DNA from 4 places in the Bradyrhizobium sp. WYCCWR15520 genome. Region 4 is predicted to be linked to each of the others. Evidence: predicted binding sites of a transcription regulator. Region 4 holds the regulator's gene; each other region holds the start of a gene.
What was found. The regulator LexA, encoded in region 4, represses DNA repair genes until DNA is damaged. The targets are predictions, from matches to a motif close to TGTTCNNNNTGTGTTCNG.
Positions count from the first base shown of each region.

Region 1: the regulator LexA is predicted to act here: its motif matches at 2,087-2,104, upstream of uvrA (excinuclease ABC subunit UvrA).
Region 2: the regulator LexA is predicted to act here: its motif matches at 2,447-2,464, upstream of recA (recombinase RecA).
Region 3: the regulator LexA is predicted to act here: its motif matches at 2,062-2,079, upstream of ruvC (crossover junction endodeoxyribonuclease RuvC).

Region 1 covers NZ_JBWBWM010000067.1:10,695-14,904, forward strand. The annotation lists gene AC0QUY_RS39505 (outer membrane protein) at 282-1,043, shown strand; gene AC0QUY_RS39510 (outer membrane protein) at 1,269-1,928, shown strand; gene uvrA (excinuclease ABC subunit UvrA) at 2,192-4,210, shown strand, end outside.
Region 2 covers NZ_JBWBWM010000007.1:201,388-205,597, forward strand. The annotation lists gene AC0QUY_RS10550 (hypothetical protein) at 1-184, opposite strand, end outside; gene AC0QUY_RS10555 (hypothetical protein) at 130-1,131, opposite strand; gene recA (recombinase RecA) at 1,252-2,343, opposite strand; gene AC0QUY_RS10565 (hypothetical protein) at 2,917-3,099, shown strand.
Region 3 covers NZ_JBWBWM010000014.1:81,672-85,881, reverse strand. The annotation lists gene ruvB (Holliday junction branch migration DNA helicase RuvB) at 1-192, opposite strand, end outside; gene AC0QUY_RS17595 (cytidine deaminase) at 189-608, opposite strand; gene ruvA (Holliday junction branch migration protein RuvA) at 750-1,367, opposite strand; gene ruvC (crossover junction endodeoxyribonuclease RuvC) at 1,504-2,031, opposite strand; gene AC0QUY_RS17580 (YebC/PmpR family DNA-binding transcriptional regulator) at 2,159-2,905, opposite strand; gene AC0QUY_RS17575 (methyl-accepting chemotaxis protein) at 3,108-4,210, shown strand, end outside.
Region 4 covers NZ_JBWBWM010000001.1:89,732-93,941, forward strand. The annotation lists gene AC0QUY_RS00440 (HAD family hydrolase) at 1-173, shown strand, start outside; gene AC0QUY_RS00445 (molybdopterin molybdotransferase MoeA) at 200-1,411, shown strand; gene lexA (transcriptional repressor LexA) at 1,619-2,320, shown strand; gene AC0QUY_RS00455 (hypothetical protein) at 2,549-2,971, shown strand; gene AC0QUY_RS00460 (hypothetical protein) at 3,056-3,292, shown strand; gene AC0QUY_RS00465 (ComEC/Rec2 family competence protein) at 3,300-4,210, opposite strand, start outside.

The DNA of each region.
Region 1 (4,210 bases), on a different contig from region 4:
CAACACCCCACCCAGCGCCTGGCCGCGACGTTACAACCGCTAGGCGAACCCCGGGAACCCACGGAAAGCCGACTTGGAACCCGAAAAGTTCCCTCCGTTGTTCCAATTATACCAGCATAATCATGGTGTTGTGCATATAACTTGGCTCTCGCCTGTTGCATCCGGGACACGCCATTTTTGCGCGAGTCGCGATATAGAATTACCCATCGGCGCGGGCGTTCGCGTCATCACGGCAACGCTTCGGGACCAACGGGAAGCGGGCAAGAGCTGGAGATCAGAGGATGAAGAAGTTTCTGTTAGGTACGGTTGCTCTCATCGCGTTCGCTGCGCCTGCCGCGGCCGCCGACCTGCGGGCGCGGCCCATCACCAAGGCGCCGCCGGCACCGGTCGCCGTGGTCTACGATTGGACAGGCTTCTACATCGGCGCAAACGGTGGCTGGGGTTCCAGCCGCAAGTGCTGGGATCTCACCAACGATGGCGTGGGTCCTGTAGTTCCGGCCTTCCACGAAGGCTGCCACGATGCAACCGGAGGCACCGCCGGCGGTCAGCTCGGTTATCGCTGGCAAGCTGGCACCTGGGTGTTCGGTCTTGAAGGCCAGGGCAACTGGGCCGACTTCAGGGGCGACAATGTGAGCCTGTTCGATCCGACGCTCCGCAACGAGTCGCGCATCGATGCGTTCGGCCTGATCACGGGCCAGGTCGGTTACGCCGCCAACAACGTTCTGTTCTACCTCAAGGGCGGTGCGGCCGTTACGGCGGATCGTTTCCGCATCCGCGATGTTGCCTCGGGCGTCGTGATTGCCAACACCGGTGACGACACCCGCTGGGGTGGCGTGGTCGGCGCGGGCATCGAATTCGGCTTTGCCCCCAACTGGTCGGCCGGCATTGAATATAACCACTTGTTCATGCAGGACCGCACCCACGACTTCGTCACCACCGTGGGCGGCCTCGCCTTCGGCAGCGACCGCATCCGCCAGGACGTCGATCTCGTCACCGTTCGCGTGAACTACCGGTGGGGTGGCCCGGTGATTGCGAGGTACTGATCTACGCCTTCACCGAAGATGAAAAGGCCGGCCTTTGCGCCGGCCTTTTTGTTTGGTTGTACCGCGGGTTCGTCGACACCCGCGCCGGTTGCAGAGTACCTACTTTTGCCGCGGATGTGGTTTTTCGGCGACAGCCTTTTGCGGGAACTTCAAGCTATATGCGCGAGCAACCTCAAATTGACGGCTGAGGAAAGTTTGCGTTGGAGCCGCGAAAGGAAAAAGAAAGTGAAAAAGATTCTGCTGACCACCACCGGTTTGATCGCGTTTGGGATGGCGCCCGCGATCGCCGCCGATCTTCCCGCGCGGGCCTACACCAAGGCACCCGCCGCCGCGATTGCGATCAATAACTGGACCGGCTTCTACCTCGGCGCGATGGGCGGCTACGCCCAGGAGAATTCGTCGGGCATCGGCACGCTGAGCGGCGGATTCGCTGGCGGCACCGCCGGCTACAACTGGCAGATGGGCAACGTCGTCCTCGGTCTCGAAGCCGACGCCGCTTGGGCTGACGTGGGTGCGAACGTGGGCCTCTTCGGGGGTCTCGCCTCGGTCGACTACACGATTCGCTCGATGGGTACCGTTCGCGGCCGCGTCGGCTACGCCTTCGATCAGGTCCTCGTCTACGGCACCGGCGGCTACGCCTGGTCCGACAACCGCTTCACCGCAACCGCGCTCGGCGTGAGCGTCTCGGACGATCGCTTCCACTCGGGCTGGACCCTCGGCGCCGGTGTTGAGGTCATGTTCGCACCGAAATGGTCGGTCAAGGCCGAGTACCTCTATAAGAGCCTCGAAGGCGGCACCTACTTCGGCAACGCCGTCGCGGGCGGCGTTCAGGTCGGAACGATCAACCTGAACAGCGTTCAGGTCGGCGTGAACTATCACTTCTAAGCTTTCTCAACTGAAGCTGCACGCGCCTCCGTTCCGAGACCCGGAACGGAGGCGTCTTGTTTTGAGTTCCGGCTCGCGCTGCTGACGGCTGCTGCCAAAACGTTGATGGCGCAAAACAATCCGTTGATGATTCGCGCGCGGCACTGGATATTCCCTGCCGTTCTTCCTATGTTCCGACTTTCACTCATCGGCGCCTGATCCCGGTTCGCTCCGGCAATGCGCGCCCAACGCGGCGCGCGACAAGCGTGCCTGGAAATGCCGATATGGATGAAGTGCTAAGGGCGAAGCGCCAACAGAACGCCGGCTCCGCATCGCGTGCGATCACGATTCGCGGTGCGCGCGAGCACAATCTCAAGAATGTCGATCTCGAGATTCCCCGCGACAAACTGGTCGTGTTCACTGGCCTCTCCGGCTCCGGCAAATCCTCCCTCGCTTTCGACACCATCTATGCCGAAGGCCAGCGCCGCTACGTCGAATCGCTCTCGGCTTACGCGCGTCAGTTTCTGGAGATGATGCAGAAGCCTGATGTCGATCAGATCGACGGCCTCTCGCCTGCGATCTCGATCGAGCAGAAGACGACGTCGAAGAATCCGCGCTCCACTGTCGGCACCGTCACCGAAATCTACGACTATATGCGCCTGTTGTGGGCGCGCGTCGGCGTGCCCTATTCGCCGGCCACCGGCCTGCCGATCGAAAGTCAGATCGTCTCGCAGATGGTCGACCGCGTGCTGGCGCTGCCCGAAGGCACCCGCCTCTATCTGCTGGCGCCGGTCGTGCGCGGGCGCAAGGGCGAATACAAGAAAGAGATCGCCGAATGGCTCAAAAAGGGTTTTCAGCGCGTCAAGATCGACGGCACCTTCTATGAGCTCTCGGACGCGCCAGTTCTCGACAAGAAATTCCCGCACGACATCGATGTGGTGGTCGACCGCATCGTGGTCCGTCCCGATCTCGGCCAGCGCCTCGCCGAAAGTTTTGAGACCGCGCTGAAGCTCGCTGAGGGCCTAGCCGTGATCGAATATGCGGATGCCCCGGCGGGCGCGGCGGAAGAGAAGAAGTCCGACAAGAAGACCGCAAAAATCCACGACAAGAGTGGACCGGAGCGAATTCTGTTTTCGGAAAAATTCGCCTGCCCGGTTTCCGGCTTCACGATCCCGGAGATCGAGCCGCGGCTGTTCTCGTTCAACAATCCCTACGGCGCCTGCCCCGCCTGCGGCGGCCTCGGCGTCGAGCAGCATATCGACGAGGACCTCGTCATTCCCGACAAGGAGCTGACGCTACGCAAGGGCGCCATCGCGCCCTGGGCCAAATCATCCTCGCCCTATTACATCCAGACGCTGACCGCGCTTGGAAAATTCTACAAGTTCACGCTCGACACCAAGTGGAAGGACCTGCCGAAGAAGACGCAGGCAGCGCTGCTGCACGGCTCCGGCGACGACGAGATCAAATTCTCCTACGAGGACGGCGTTCGCTCCTACGACACCAAGAAACCGTTCGAGGGCGTCATCACCAATCTCGAACGGCGCTATCGCGAGACCGAGAGCGAGTGGGCGCGCGAGGAACTGGCAAAGTATTTCTCCGACATCCCCTGCGCCGGCTGCAACGGCCATCGGCTCAAGCCCGAGGCCCTCTGCGTCAAGATCGGCGGCAAGCATATCGGCGAGATTTCCGAACTCTCGGTGAAGCGCGCCGGCGAATGGTTCGAGAGCGTGCCTGCCGCGCTGAATGCGCAACAGAACGAGATCGCCACGCGCGTGCTGAAGGAGATCCGCGAGCGGCTGTCCTTCCTGCTCGATGTCGGCCTGAATTATCTGACGCTGTCGCGATCCTCCGGCACGCTGTCCGGCGGCGAAAGCCAGCGCATCCGCCTGGCCTCCCAGATCGGCTCGGGACTGACCGGCGTGCTCTACGTGCTGGACGAGCCGTCGATCGGCCTGCACCAGCGTGACAATGCGCGGCTGTTGGAGACGCTGAAGCGGCTGCGCGACCTCGGCAATACCGTGATCGTGGTCGAACATGACGAGGACGCCATTCGCCTCGCCGACTACGTGCTCGATATCGGCCCCGGCGCCGGCATGCATGGCGGCCACATCGTGGCACAGGGCACGCCCGCCGAGGTCATGAAGAACCCGAAGTCGCTGACCGGCAAATACCTCACCGGCGAATTGTCGGTGGCGATCCCCGAGCGCCGGCCGCCGAACCATCGCCGCACCATCAAGGTCGTCAACGCCCGCGGCAATAATCTGAAGAATGTCTCGGCGGAGATTCCGCTCGGCCTGTTCACC
Region 2 (4,210 bases), on a different contig from region 4:
CTGCAAGCTCCGCATCGGAACGCGGCGCCCCCCAAACCATCCGAAGCTCGATGGCGACAGCCAGATCGGCAAGAGCGGCCGATACAACGCAGGCCGCACTTGAGGAATCTGCCGTCAGGACCAGACGCGTCATGGTGCGACTTGCCTGCGGGAGGGCGCGACCAGCGCCGGATTCCAGCGCCACAGAGTATCGTTGGTCAGTCTCGTGCCGCCCCACCAACGGTCGATCGGGTTGTGCCGGCTGAAGTCTTCCTCGTGCGCGAGGACCGCCTTGCCGAATTCGGTGATCGAGAGCCGGCTACGTAGGTAAGCAGGATGCCGGTCCCGCAAATTCTTGCGGTCGAGCGTGCGCAGTTCCTCGTCGAGGCCTGCCACGGCAGGGCGCGGGCCAAACGCAAGCCCATCCAGCAAATAGCCGTATTCCCACTCGCCGAAGATGCGCGTTTGCCGCAGTTGGTAGAGATGGAAGAGCGCATTTGTGAGCGAGTACCCTCGCGCGATCAACTCGAGCATCCGCATTTCCGAGGCGCCAAGCCCTGTCGAACCTGACGGCAGTTCTTCGAGCAGATCGATCAGGACAGGTTTGAGCAGCGGCAACGCGCTCAAATCCCTTCTGAGCAAATCGAAGCAGGCAACCGGCGTGGGCGATCGCCAAGCCTGCCAGGCCGCGCTCGCCGTCGCCAACTCCCTTTCCGTGACGTCAACAGCCGGCGGGTCCCACCGGCCGAACGTCTCAAGCTCCCTCATATCCAGATCGACGAGACGCAGCTTCAACCTGCCAACGATTTCCGGATAGGAGCGGAAGTAATCAAGCAGCCAGATCAGTTTCAGCTGCGCGCTCGGTCGCACGTCGAACCACAATTCGACGGCTTCGTATTGCTCGCAGAATTCGGCCAGGCTCGCATCAGGGTGCGTCCTGTTTTCGCTCTGTTTCCGGTGGACGCCCCAGTCCGACCAGTGTGTGCCTTCGTCGTGGCTTGCGAGACGCGGACCAAGATGGGCTGCGAGTTCATCCGATGAGGGCTGCGGTCCCCAGACAAAGTCGAAAAAGGCTAGATCCAGCAGGAGGTCCGCGAAGTCATTCTTTATAAAGTCCGGCGTCAACCAGCCGGTCAGGACCAGAGGCTTCATTGCACTCTCCGATGATACCTACCCACCAAACAAAACGGGCGCTGAAGACGTCGGCAACTCAACGTCTACAGCACCCGTCTGTCACGTTTCAGGCCTTAACCCCTGAAGCGTTTCTGAAGCTTATTCGTCGTCCGCCGGCTCCTCGCCATCGGCGTCGCGCTCGGCCGGGCCGGCCAGAATCTGCTCGGCGATCAGGCCGGAGTTCTGGCGGATCGCCAGCTCGATCTTGGCGACCATGTCGGGATTGGCCTTGAGGAAGGCTTTGGCGTTCTCGCGTCCCTGCCCGAGCCTCTGGCTGTCATAGGAGAACCAGGCGCCGGACTTTTCGACGATGCCGGCCTTGACGCCGAGATCGAGGATCTCGCCCATCTTGGAGACGCCCTCGCCATACATGATGTCGAATTCGACCTGCTTGAAGGGCGGCGCCAGCTTGTTCTTCACCACCTTGACGCGGGTGGTGTTACCAACGACTTCGTCGCGCTCCTTGATCGCGCCGATGCGGCGGATGTCGAGGCGGACGGAGGCATAAAATTTCAAGGCGTTGCCGCCGGTGGTGGTTTCCGGCGAGCCATACATCACACCGATCTTCATGCGGATCTGGTTGATGAAGATCACCATGGTGTTGGACTTGTTGATCGAGGCGGTGAGCTTGCGCAGAGCCTGGCTCATCAGCCGCGCCTGCAGGCCGGGCAGCGCATCGCCCATCTCGCCCTCGAGCTCGGCCTTCGGCACCAGCGCCGCCACCGAATCGACCACCAGCACGTCGATCGCGCCCGAGCGCACCAGCGTGTCGCAGATTTCCAGCGCCTGCTCACCAGTGTCGGGCTGCGAGATCAGGAGTTCGTCGATGTTGACGCCGAGCTTGCGGGCATAGACCGGATCGAGCGCGTGTTCGGCGTCGATGAAGGCGCAGATGCCGCCCTTCTTCTGCCCTTCCGCCACGGTGTGCAGCGCCAGCGTGGTCTTGCCTGACGATTCCGGCCCGTAGATTTCGACCACCCGCCCCTTCGGCAGGCCGCCGACGCCGAGCGCGATGTCCAGCCCGAGCGAGCCCGAGGACACCGTCTCGACGTCCATCGAACGGTCGTTCTTGCCCAGCTTCATCACCGAGCCCTTGCCGAACTGGCGCTCGATCTGGGAGAGCGCGGCGGACAGGGCCTTGGTCTTATCCATGGAGGATCCTTCAACGATACGCAGGGCAGTGGCGGACATAATACGTGCTCCTTATGGCGGGGATTCGCGAGCGGGACAAACGGCAGCGAGAGGCTTTTTGGATTCGATTTCGTCTAGGGATTTTTGTACCACGTTTGTTCTATGTTCGCAATATGTTCTTTTTCGTGTTGGGACACTGGCCTGTTTCGACCCTGGCCTAAGTTGAAAATCACAGTGGCCTAATTTGAGCTGTTAATGATTTCGCGATGTGAGCTGTATTGATCAGTATATCGGCTGCCGGACATGCCAGATTGCCCCGATCACCGCGCAGCCCTCGGCTTCTATCGGTGATGAGAATGCCCGATTGCGCTCCCGCCTTCCTCTATGGAACGGAGCAGCCCTATGCAGCAGCGACGCCGCTACACACGACCTGAAACCACCCTAGAGCAACGTCTTGCCGACGAGGCCTGCCGCCTGCGCGAGCAAGCCAGATTGCTCCCGCCCGGCGAGGTTCGGGAGGCCACAATCCGCAAGGCGCGACAAGCCGAAACCGGATCGCACTTGAGCGAGTGGCTGCGATCTCCCGGCCTGAAGGCTCCGAGCTAAATGCACACATTCAGCGATAGCTACACCTTGGGCAAGTTCACCCCTCCCTCATACGCGAGCTGGCTTGCCGAACTTCGCACCCTGTTTCCTGTGCCGGATGAATTCCTTCTAGCGGATACGATCTTCAGTTTCCCGAACGCATTCAAGGACGGAAAGACGCCGCAACAGGCTTACGAGGCGTTCGATATTTTCGTCAGCGCGGAGGCTTGAACTTGAGCGACAACGGGCCGTAGGCCGCCTGACGGGCCAAATTAGGACAGCACCATAAGGCACTGGCCTGTTTCCGACCCCAGTCGCCTAGTTTGAAATTCACCGTGGCCTGATTTGGATTGTTCACTTCGGAACCGACGGCCGGGCATCTGCATGTTAGGATCGGAAGTGCAAACCCTACGGTTAGGACCCGTAAGCACGAGGTTGTGTCATGCAGCGTCGCCGATCTCTTCCCCACACGTTCGAGGAAAATATCGCAGCCGAGAAGGCGAAGCTGGAAGCCCAAATTGCCCAGCTCAAACCTGGTCCTCAGAGGGACGGGCTGCTCCAGAAGATCAGACAGCTAGAAACTGCCTCCCACATCAACGAATGGCTTTCCTCGCCGGGACTTCAACCGCCAGAACCAGCCTAGAAAGAAGTAAGGCCGCCTCAGTTGGCGGCCTCTTTCGTTTAGGGCAGCACGGCAATTGCGGCTGCCGTCCGTATTCCGAGGCCCTGTCCTAGTCTAAAGTTAGCGGTGTCCCAACTCGCGTTGTGCATACAAGTGGACAGAAGGGCCGCCTCAGCACCGGCGTGATGACCTGCTCCGGCCAGCAAAGAAATAGCTGCCTGGGCCGCATTGGCCGGCGACCTCTCTTGAGCAAACCCTGGTCCGCCTGCGCGCAAAAATGAAAGGGCCGCCTCGCAGGCGGCCCCCAGCCGGTACAAATTGGTTCGGGATGAAAAGCAGCCCCGGCGACAGCCACCATAGGGCTTTCGACGCGCCTTGGGGATTCCGTAACACCACGGTGTTTTCGTACCCGAACCCTAGGAGCGCCGTGGTTGCGTTTCGCGGCATACTCACCCAAGCGAACGCTGCATCTTTCCGGCCGCCCGGCCCCCCAACTACGCAAACATACGGAAGTGACCCGGCGCGGGAGGACCGGCATATTTCCCGCCCATGGGCCGACATATCCTGTTCAAATGTCCACGGCTGGGCACGAACGTTCAGCATTGGCTTCCGGCGACCGCCCCGGAGGACGGGCCCAATTCGTATGTTTCCGTCCTCTGTCTGGCCTGCACCCGGCTTCATTTCATCCACAAGGAAACCGGCAAGCTTCTGGGCGAGGAC
Region 3 (4,210 bases), on a different contig from region 4:
GCCGGGAGGCCCGACGAACAGCACGTGATCCAGCGCCTCGCCCCGCTTGCGCGCCGCCTCGATGAAGATCGAGAGATTCTTGCGCGCCTGCGCCTGGCCGACGAATTCGGACAGCAATTGCGGGCGCAGCGCGGTGTCGCCGACATCGTCGGAACGGCGCTCGGGCGTGACGATGCGGGAGGGGGTGTTCACTCGTTGCCCCTGCGGTACTTGTTGGGCAAAAGCTCGTCGATGGTGACGACCTTCGGCTCGCGGCCATTGTCGGGAACGATGACCTGCGCCTTGGTGTCGTAATCGTGGATCAGCTCGCGGCAGATGCCGCAGGGCGATACCACGGCGATACTGCCGCGCTCGTCCGGCTTGGGATGGCGCACGGCGACGATGGTCTCGATGCCGCGATCGCCGGTTTCGGTGATGGCGCGGCCGATGGCAATTGCTTCGGCACAGACGGCGATGCGGCCGATATAGGCGTCGATATTCACGCCGGTGACGATGCGGCCGTCGCGGGTGCGCAGCGCAGCGCCGACCTCCTGCCAGTCGTTGCGATAACGCCGGCTGATCGCGTCAGTCGCGGCGGCGATCAGTTCTTTGTCCTTTTCGCTCAACATGGCGGAAATGCATTCCTTCGTCGGTCAGTGGCGATCGTAGATCGTGGGCTGGCAAAGGCAGGTCTCGCGCCGTGCCCACCATCCGGTTAATACATTAAATGGTGGGCACGCTTCGCTTTGCCCACCCTACGGCCTCAACGCTCATTTCGCCAATTCCTTCAGGCCCAGCCGGATAAGCTGCGCGGTCTCGGCATTCTCGCCCGCACTGCGCGAGGCGGCGGCAATGGCGGCGGCCGCCTGCGGCTGGCCGTAGCCGAGATTGACCAGCGCCGAGATCGCATCGGTGACCGGGCGCGGCGCGCGGTCGTTGTCGATGGCGCCGGCGAGATGCACCACGGCCGGGTCGACATTGGCAAACGCGGGCGCCTTGTCCTTCAACTCCGAGACGATGCGCTCGGCGACTTTCGGGCCGACGCCCGGCGTGCGCGACACCGCAGCCTTGTCGCGCAGCGCAATCGCATTGGCTAGTTCGGACGGCGGCAAGGTGCCAAGCACCGCAAGCGCGACCTTGGCGCCGACGCCCTGCACGGTCTGCAGCAAGCGAAACCATTCGCGCTCGGTGTCGGTGCGGAAGCCGAACAGCTTTATTTGATCCTCGCGGACATAGGTCTCGATCGACAGTACCGCGGCCTCGCCGGGCGACGGCAGCGCCTGCAGCGTGCGCGAGGAGCAATGCACCTGATAGCCAACGCCGCCGACATCGAGGATGACAAAATCCTCGCCGTAGGAATCGATCAGGCCCTTGAGTTTACCGATCATGCTGGTGACCCGCAGACGATGGAGATTTCGTCATGGCCGGGCTTGTCGCGGCCATCCACGTCTCCGGCATCGACGACAAAAGACGTGGATGCCCGGCACAAGGCCGGGCATGACGGGTTGGAGATGTATCGACCGATCATAGGCTCGCCACCTTCAGCCGCAGCGCCGCGCCCTGGCGGTGATGCGCGTGCGTGATCGCAATCGCCAGCGCGTCCGCAGCGTCGGCGGATTTCGGTTCGGCCTTCGGCAGCAAAATTTTCAGCATCACGGCGATCTGGTTCTTGTCGGCGTGTCCGGCGCCGACCACGGTCTTCTTCACCTGATTGGGCGCATATTCCGCAACGGCAATACCGAACATCGCGGGCGCCAGCATGGCGACGCCGCGGGCCTGCCCGAGTTTCAGCGTCGCGACGCCGTCCTTGTTGACGAAGGTCTGTTCGACCGCGGCCTCGGCGGGGCGGAAATCGCCGAGGACTGTGGCGAGCCCCTCATGGATCGCGAGCAGGCGGCTGGCCAGCGGCAGATCGTCCGGCGGCTCGACCGAGCCGCAGCCGATGAAGACCAGGCGGTTGCCCTCGGTCTCGATCACGCCCCAGCCGGTGCGGCGCAGGCCGGGGTCGATACCGATGATCCGGACGGGTTGGCGAATCGGTGGGAGTGTCATGGCGTAGTGATAACGCCAGAGCCAGGTGAACGAAACATAAAGAGAACGGAAATCCCCTGCCCTGGGACCAGCTCCTCACTCCGCACGTCATCCCCGCGCAGGCGGGTCGCAGCCGACGCGTTCGTCCCTACCCGCCCATCTTGGCGACGAGGCCGTCGGAGATCTCGAAATTGGCGTAGACGTTCTGGACGTCGTCGTGCTCGTTGAGGAGGTCCATCAGCTTCAACAGCTTCTCGCCGGTCTCATCGTCGACCGACACCGTGTTCTGCGGCTTCCAGGTCAGCGCCGCCTTGCGGGCTTCGCCGAACTTGGCTTCCAGCGCTTTTGCCACTTCGCGAAAGGTTTCCTGCGAGGCGTAGATCTCGTGGCCGCTTTCGCTGGATGCGACGTCATCGGCGCCGGCTTCGATCGCGGCTTCCAGCATGGCGTCGTCGGAGGCGACGCTGGCGTCATATTCGATGATGCCGGTGCGGTCGAACATGAAGGCGACCGAGCCGGTTTCGCCGAGATTGCCGCCGGACTTGGTGAAGTAGGAGCGGATGTCGGAGGCGGCGCGGTTGCGGTTATCGGTCAGCGCCTCGACGATCACGGCCACGCCGCCGGGGCCATAGCCCTCGTAGCGGATTTCGTCATAGCTCTCGCTTTCGCCGCCAGTCGCCTTCTTGATGGCGCGCTCGATATTGTCCTTTGGCATGTTCTCCTGGCGCGCCGCGATCACGGCCGCGCGCAGCCGGGGATTCATGGCCGGGTCCGGGGTCCCGAGCTTGGCCGCGACCGTGATTTCGCGCGCCAGCTTGCCGAACAGTTTTGACTTCTGGGCATCCTGCCGGCCCTTGCGGTGCATGATGTTCTTGAATTGGGAATGGCCGGCCATGCGAGGTCTCTTGGATTCGTCCGGAAGGATGTGGGGGCTTGAAGCGCGGCCTTATAGGCCCAGAATCGGCCGAAATCAAAGATTTACGACCCCATCGGGTATGTAAGTACTGCCGCGCGACGAAATATCAGGCAGTTGTTAACCATGACTTCATGCTCGGATGAGAGGATTTCGCACCGATCCTCAATTTTTAAGAGACGTCATGGCCTTCGGATTGTTCAAAAAGCAGGCCCCGGGACCGGTCGCACCTGCCGTCCAGCCCAAGGCCCAGACGGCTTCGACCCCGGCGGAAATCGCTTCCGGCGATGGCGATTCGGCCAAGGCGATCCTCGAACTGCTGGAGCTCGAACTCGGCGCGATGATCCGCCAGCTCGAGCGCGCGGCCAATTCGGTCGCCGGCGGCGCCGAGGCGACGGCTGCGACTCTCTCGACCATCCGCCAGCGCACCAATGCCCTGACCGACCGCACCAGCGCCGCACAGGGCACGGCGACGACCTTTTCGCACGCCGCCGACAAGTTCACCCAGTCGGCGCAGGGAATCGGCTCCCAGGTGCGCGACGCCGGCAAGCTCGCCGATCAGGCCAGCGAGGCCGCCCGCGAAGCCAGCGTTAATGTCGATCGCCTCAGGGAATCATCGGCGGCGATCGGCAACGTCGTCAACCTGATTGCCCAGATCGCGCGGCAGACCACACTGCTGGCGCTCAATTCCACCATCGAGGCCGCGCGCGCCGGCGAGGCCGGACGCGGTTTCGCCGTAGTTGCCACCGAGGTGAAGGCGCTCGCGGTGCAGACCCAGAACGCCACCGAGGAAATCACCAAGAAGATCGAGGCGCTGCAGCGCGACGCTGCGGGCTCGGTCGATGCCGTGCATCGCATCACGCAGTCGATCGAGGCGATCCGCCCGGTGTTCGAGAACGTCAACGGCGCGGTCGCCGAGCAGAACGCCACCACAGGCGAGATGGCCGACAATGCAGCCTCCGCCTCCTCCTTCATCGCCTCGGTCGGCGACAGCGCCGGCGAAATCGACCACGCGACCAAGGAAGCCGAGGCCCATGGCGAAAGCGTCGCCAAGGCTGGACGGGCCGTTACTGCGTTCGCGCAGAAGCTCAAATCGCGCTGCGCCGTGCTGCTGCGTCAGGGCGGACACACCGAGCGCCGCGAACCGCAAAAGCTGCCCTGCAGCCTCAAGATCGAAATCCAGACGCCACGCGGCGTGATATCGGCGCCGGTTTACGAGATTTCGATGGATGGCATCCTGGTCAGCGGACCCGATGCCGACAGGCTGGCGCAGGGCCAGAGTTTTGA
Region 4 (4,210 bases):
ACGCGGAGGCCTATGATCACGTGATAAAGGCGATCGGCGTGCCGGCGTCGCGGATTCTGTTCTTCGACGACTCGGCCGCCAATATCGAAGGTGCGCGGGCGCGCGGCCTTTCTGCCATCCACGTGACATCGACGGATGACGTGGCCAGGGCACTGACTGCGCTTGGAATCTAGCGCTGGAATTTGACGGAGGTCTGCCCGTGGCCTTGATGCCTGTCGCCGATGCGCTTGCTGCGATCCTTGCCGGCGCTATAGCGCTGCCCGAAGAAATGGTGGCCCTCGATGCCGCACATCATCGCATCCTCGCCCGCGACGTCGCCGCGCGGCGGACGCAGCCGCCGCTGGCGATGTCGGCAATGGACGGCTATGCGGTGCGTGCGGCTGATGCCGCCGACGCCAGCGCGCGGCTGAAGGTGATCGGCGAGGTCGCCGCCGGCCGGCCGTTCGAGCGCAAGGTCGGCCAGGGCGAGGCGGTACGGATATTCACCGGCGGCGTGATCCCCGACGGCGCCGACGCCGTCATCATCCAGGAAGACACGGCAGCCGACGGCGATCATATCACCATCACGGAAGCCGCCGTTCGGGGACGGCACATCCGTGCCGCCGGCGTCGACTTTCGCGAGGGTGACGTCCTGCTCAAACGCAGACGCCGCCTCTCTGACCGCGACCTGTCGCTCGCCGCCGGCATGAACTATCCGGAGCTAGCGGTGCAACGCCGCCCGAAGGTCGCTGTGCTCGCGACCGGCGACGAGCTGGTGATGCCGGGGGCAAGCCCCGGTCCTGGCCAGATCGTCTATTCCAACGGCTATGGCCTGCGGGCGCTGGCGCGGGCCGAGGGGGCCGACGTCGTCGATCTCGGCATCGCCGCCGACACTGTCGCCGCGACCACGCAAGGCATCCGCCGCGCCCGCGAGGCTGGCGCGGACATCCTGATCACCATGGGCGGCGCCTCGGTCGGGGACCACGACCTCGTCAAGCACTCGCTGGAGGCCGAGGGCGTCGCCATGGCGTTCTGGCGGATCGCGATGCGGCCGGGCAAGCCGATGATGCACGGGCGGCTCGGCGCGATGCGGGTGATCGGCCTGCCCGGCAATCCTGTCTCCTCCTATGTCTGCGGCTTCCTGTTTCTGGTGCCGCTGATTCGCGCATTGTCGGGCCGCGACCACGTTCATCACGTCAGAGAAAGCGCCCTGCTCGGCCGCGACCTCGCCGCCAACGACCAGCGCGAGGACTATCTACGCGCACGCCTCGAAGCGCGCGAAGACGGCACGCTGGTCGCCGTGCCGGTGAACCATCAGGACTCTTCGCTATTGGGGAATCTCGCTGCGGCACAGGCATTAGTGATACGTCCGCCGTTCGCGCCGGCGGCCGCCAAGGGGGCGCCTTGCGAGCTGCTGCGGCTGCCGGAATGACGCCCCAAGACGCGCCTCAAGACACGTCTTGGACAGAAACCCTGACGCGTTCACCTGAAATTAAGTGGTTGCGGAACACATATCGAACATATAGTGTCCGTTCATGATTTGTTTCGACTGCTGGTGTCTCTGCCTGGGATTTGGGGACTCCCGCCATCCGAGCGCTGAAGATTCGAAACGACGACGCCAACCGGGGGATTGCTCGCGATGCTTACGCGCAAACAGTACGAACTTCTGCGTTTCATCAATGAACGGCTGAAAGAGGCTGGCGTACCGCCCTCCTTCGACGAAATGAAGGACGCGCTCGACCTGCGCTCGAAATCCGGAATCCACCGCCTCATTACGGCGCTGGAGGAGCGCGGCTTCATCCGCCGGCTGCCCAACCGCGCCCGCGCCATCGAGGTCATCAAGCTGCCGGAGCTTGCGGCTGCCGGCAACGGCCGCCGCGGCTTCACGCCGAGCGTCATTGAAGGCACGCTCGGCAAGCGCACGGTGAGCGTGCCCGCCGCCGAGGATGACGGCAATCGCCCGGTCGCGGTGCCCGTGATGGGCCGGATCGCCGCCGGTACGCCGATCGAGGCGCTGCAGACTCGCAGCCACACCATCAGCGTGCCGCCCGACATGCTCGGCTCCGGCGAGCACTACGCGCTCGAAGTACGCGGCGATTCCATGGTCGAGGCCGGCATCCTCGACGGCGACATGGCGCTGATCCAGCGCAACGAGACCGCCGACACCGGCGACATCGTGGTGGCACTGATCGACGAGGAGGAAGCTACGCTAAAACGCTTCCGCCGCCGCGGCGCCTCGATCGCGCTGGAGCCCGCCAACGCCGCCTATGAAGTCCGCATCCTGCCGCCGAACCGGGTCCGGATTCAGGGCAAGCTGATCGGCCTTTACCGCAAATACTGACCGGTGTGCCGTCCGTGGACATGACGGAAAAGAGCCCCGGCCCTTCGCCGGGGTTTTTTGTTGAACGATTGGAACCAAGGCACGTTAGCGCGTTTGTGAATGTGGCGCAGCGCGCCAGTCGCAGAATTGCCCAGAAAAAAGAAAAGGCTCTGCGCCATGTCCACTCTGATAGGGGCCTGTGCCTCCTTGAAGACACGGGTCAGCTATCTCAAATGAGGGAGCCATCCGATGTGTGACTATAGCCTGCATGCTGTGGCTACCCGGCCTGCCCAGGTCGGCGAGACGCTGATCACCACGACGTTCCGCGGTACATCGACCCGCGGCTTTGCGTCGGAACGCGAACCAGCAGTGGCGGTCTGCATGCTTCCCGGCACCGAACTGGCGTTCGCCGAGGACGTCAAATACGACAACCGCTGGATCTGGACGCGAACCACCGACTGGCGGGTCGGCAAATTCAATCAGATCGAACCCGAAGTCGCCGACCGTCATCATGACGCGATCGAATTTCCTGATGGAAGCCATGTGCTGGTGACGCAGCTTTGCGAAGGCCAGCGCGCAACCGTGCTGCAATTGCCGGTGGTTCAGACCGGTGGCGAGCGCGCACCGAAGGTGACGGAAGCACGTCCGGCCGCTTCGATCGTGACCGGATAGACGCCACGTGGATGCGATCCGCCGGTCCAGGCCGGCGGATCATGGTGATGCGTTTTTCAAAATTCGGCACCGAGGGGGCAACCGGTGGTCAACAAAGTCACATGGCAAAGGGCTGGACGCGTCACCGAGCCCGGACGTTACATGTTCAGATATGGCTGGCTCACCATCACGGCCGAAGACCTCGCGATCTGGCAGCAATTCCCCGAAGCGTCTTTCACGCTGGTCAACCTGCCGTCATCCCCCGACGCGCCGGAGGAATTCCACCTCGGCGCGTTCGAGATACCGGCCCATCCGTCCAGCCCCCCAATCGACGAGCATTGAAATCCGCCTACTCTTCCGCCTGAAGGTCCGCCTCGGCTGGCGTCGCATCGACGGCGCGAGGCGGCACGACGCGCGGGGCCAGAACGTTGGCGTCGACCTCTCCCGCGTCGGCAACGGCCGGCGACCAGGGGCGGTCGATCCCTCGCGGCTTCACCGCCTCGACGACAAATCCCTCGCGGCCTCGTCGCAGCGTCATGGCGCCCTGCCGCCGCAGCCGCTCGGCATCGATCACGGAAGCCGCGCAGGAAGCGGGCGCCTGCCGCAGGGTCACAATGAGCGCCGCGCGCTCGCAGTCGTCCGCCAGCGCCTCGGGCCTGAACGCCTGCGCGACCAGGCCGCCGCCGACGGACGGCATCACGCAGCCGAATTCATCGCAGGAGACGCCTGACGTGAGCGATGCATCGGTTGCCGTGCGCGCGTCGGCATCCGCCGCCAGCCACTCCTTCAGCAGGAAGACGTCCCGGGACCCCTTGGCCGCGTGCATCAGATGCAGCCTCCCATCCTGGCCGCGGACGCCGACATGGCGGCCGTCGGCGGAGATCAGGATATCCGGCTGCGGCGCCCTCGCCGCCCACAATGCCGCCGCCAGCACCAGCGCCGCGCCCGACCAGCGCAGCGGCGTGCGCAACAGGCCGAGCAGGATGATGCCGAGGCTCGCCGCGATCAGCGGGCCGATGCCGAACGCCGGCACCCGGCCGACCGCGCCGGGCAGCGCTGCGACCCATTGCGTCACCGCGATCATCCAGTCGATGCCGACGCCCATGATCGCCCAGAACGGGCGATCGAACCCGAATGGCATCGCGACGAGGCCGAGCAGGCCTGCCGGCATCACCAGCGCCGACACCACCGGCATCGCCGCGAGATTGGCGAGCACGCCATAGGGCGTGACCCGGTGGAAGTGGAAGGCGGCGTAGGGCG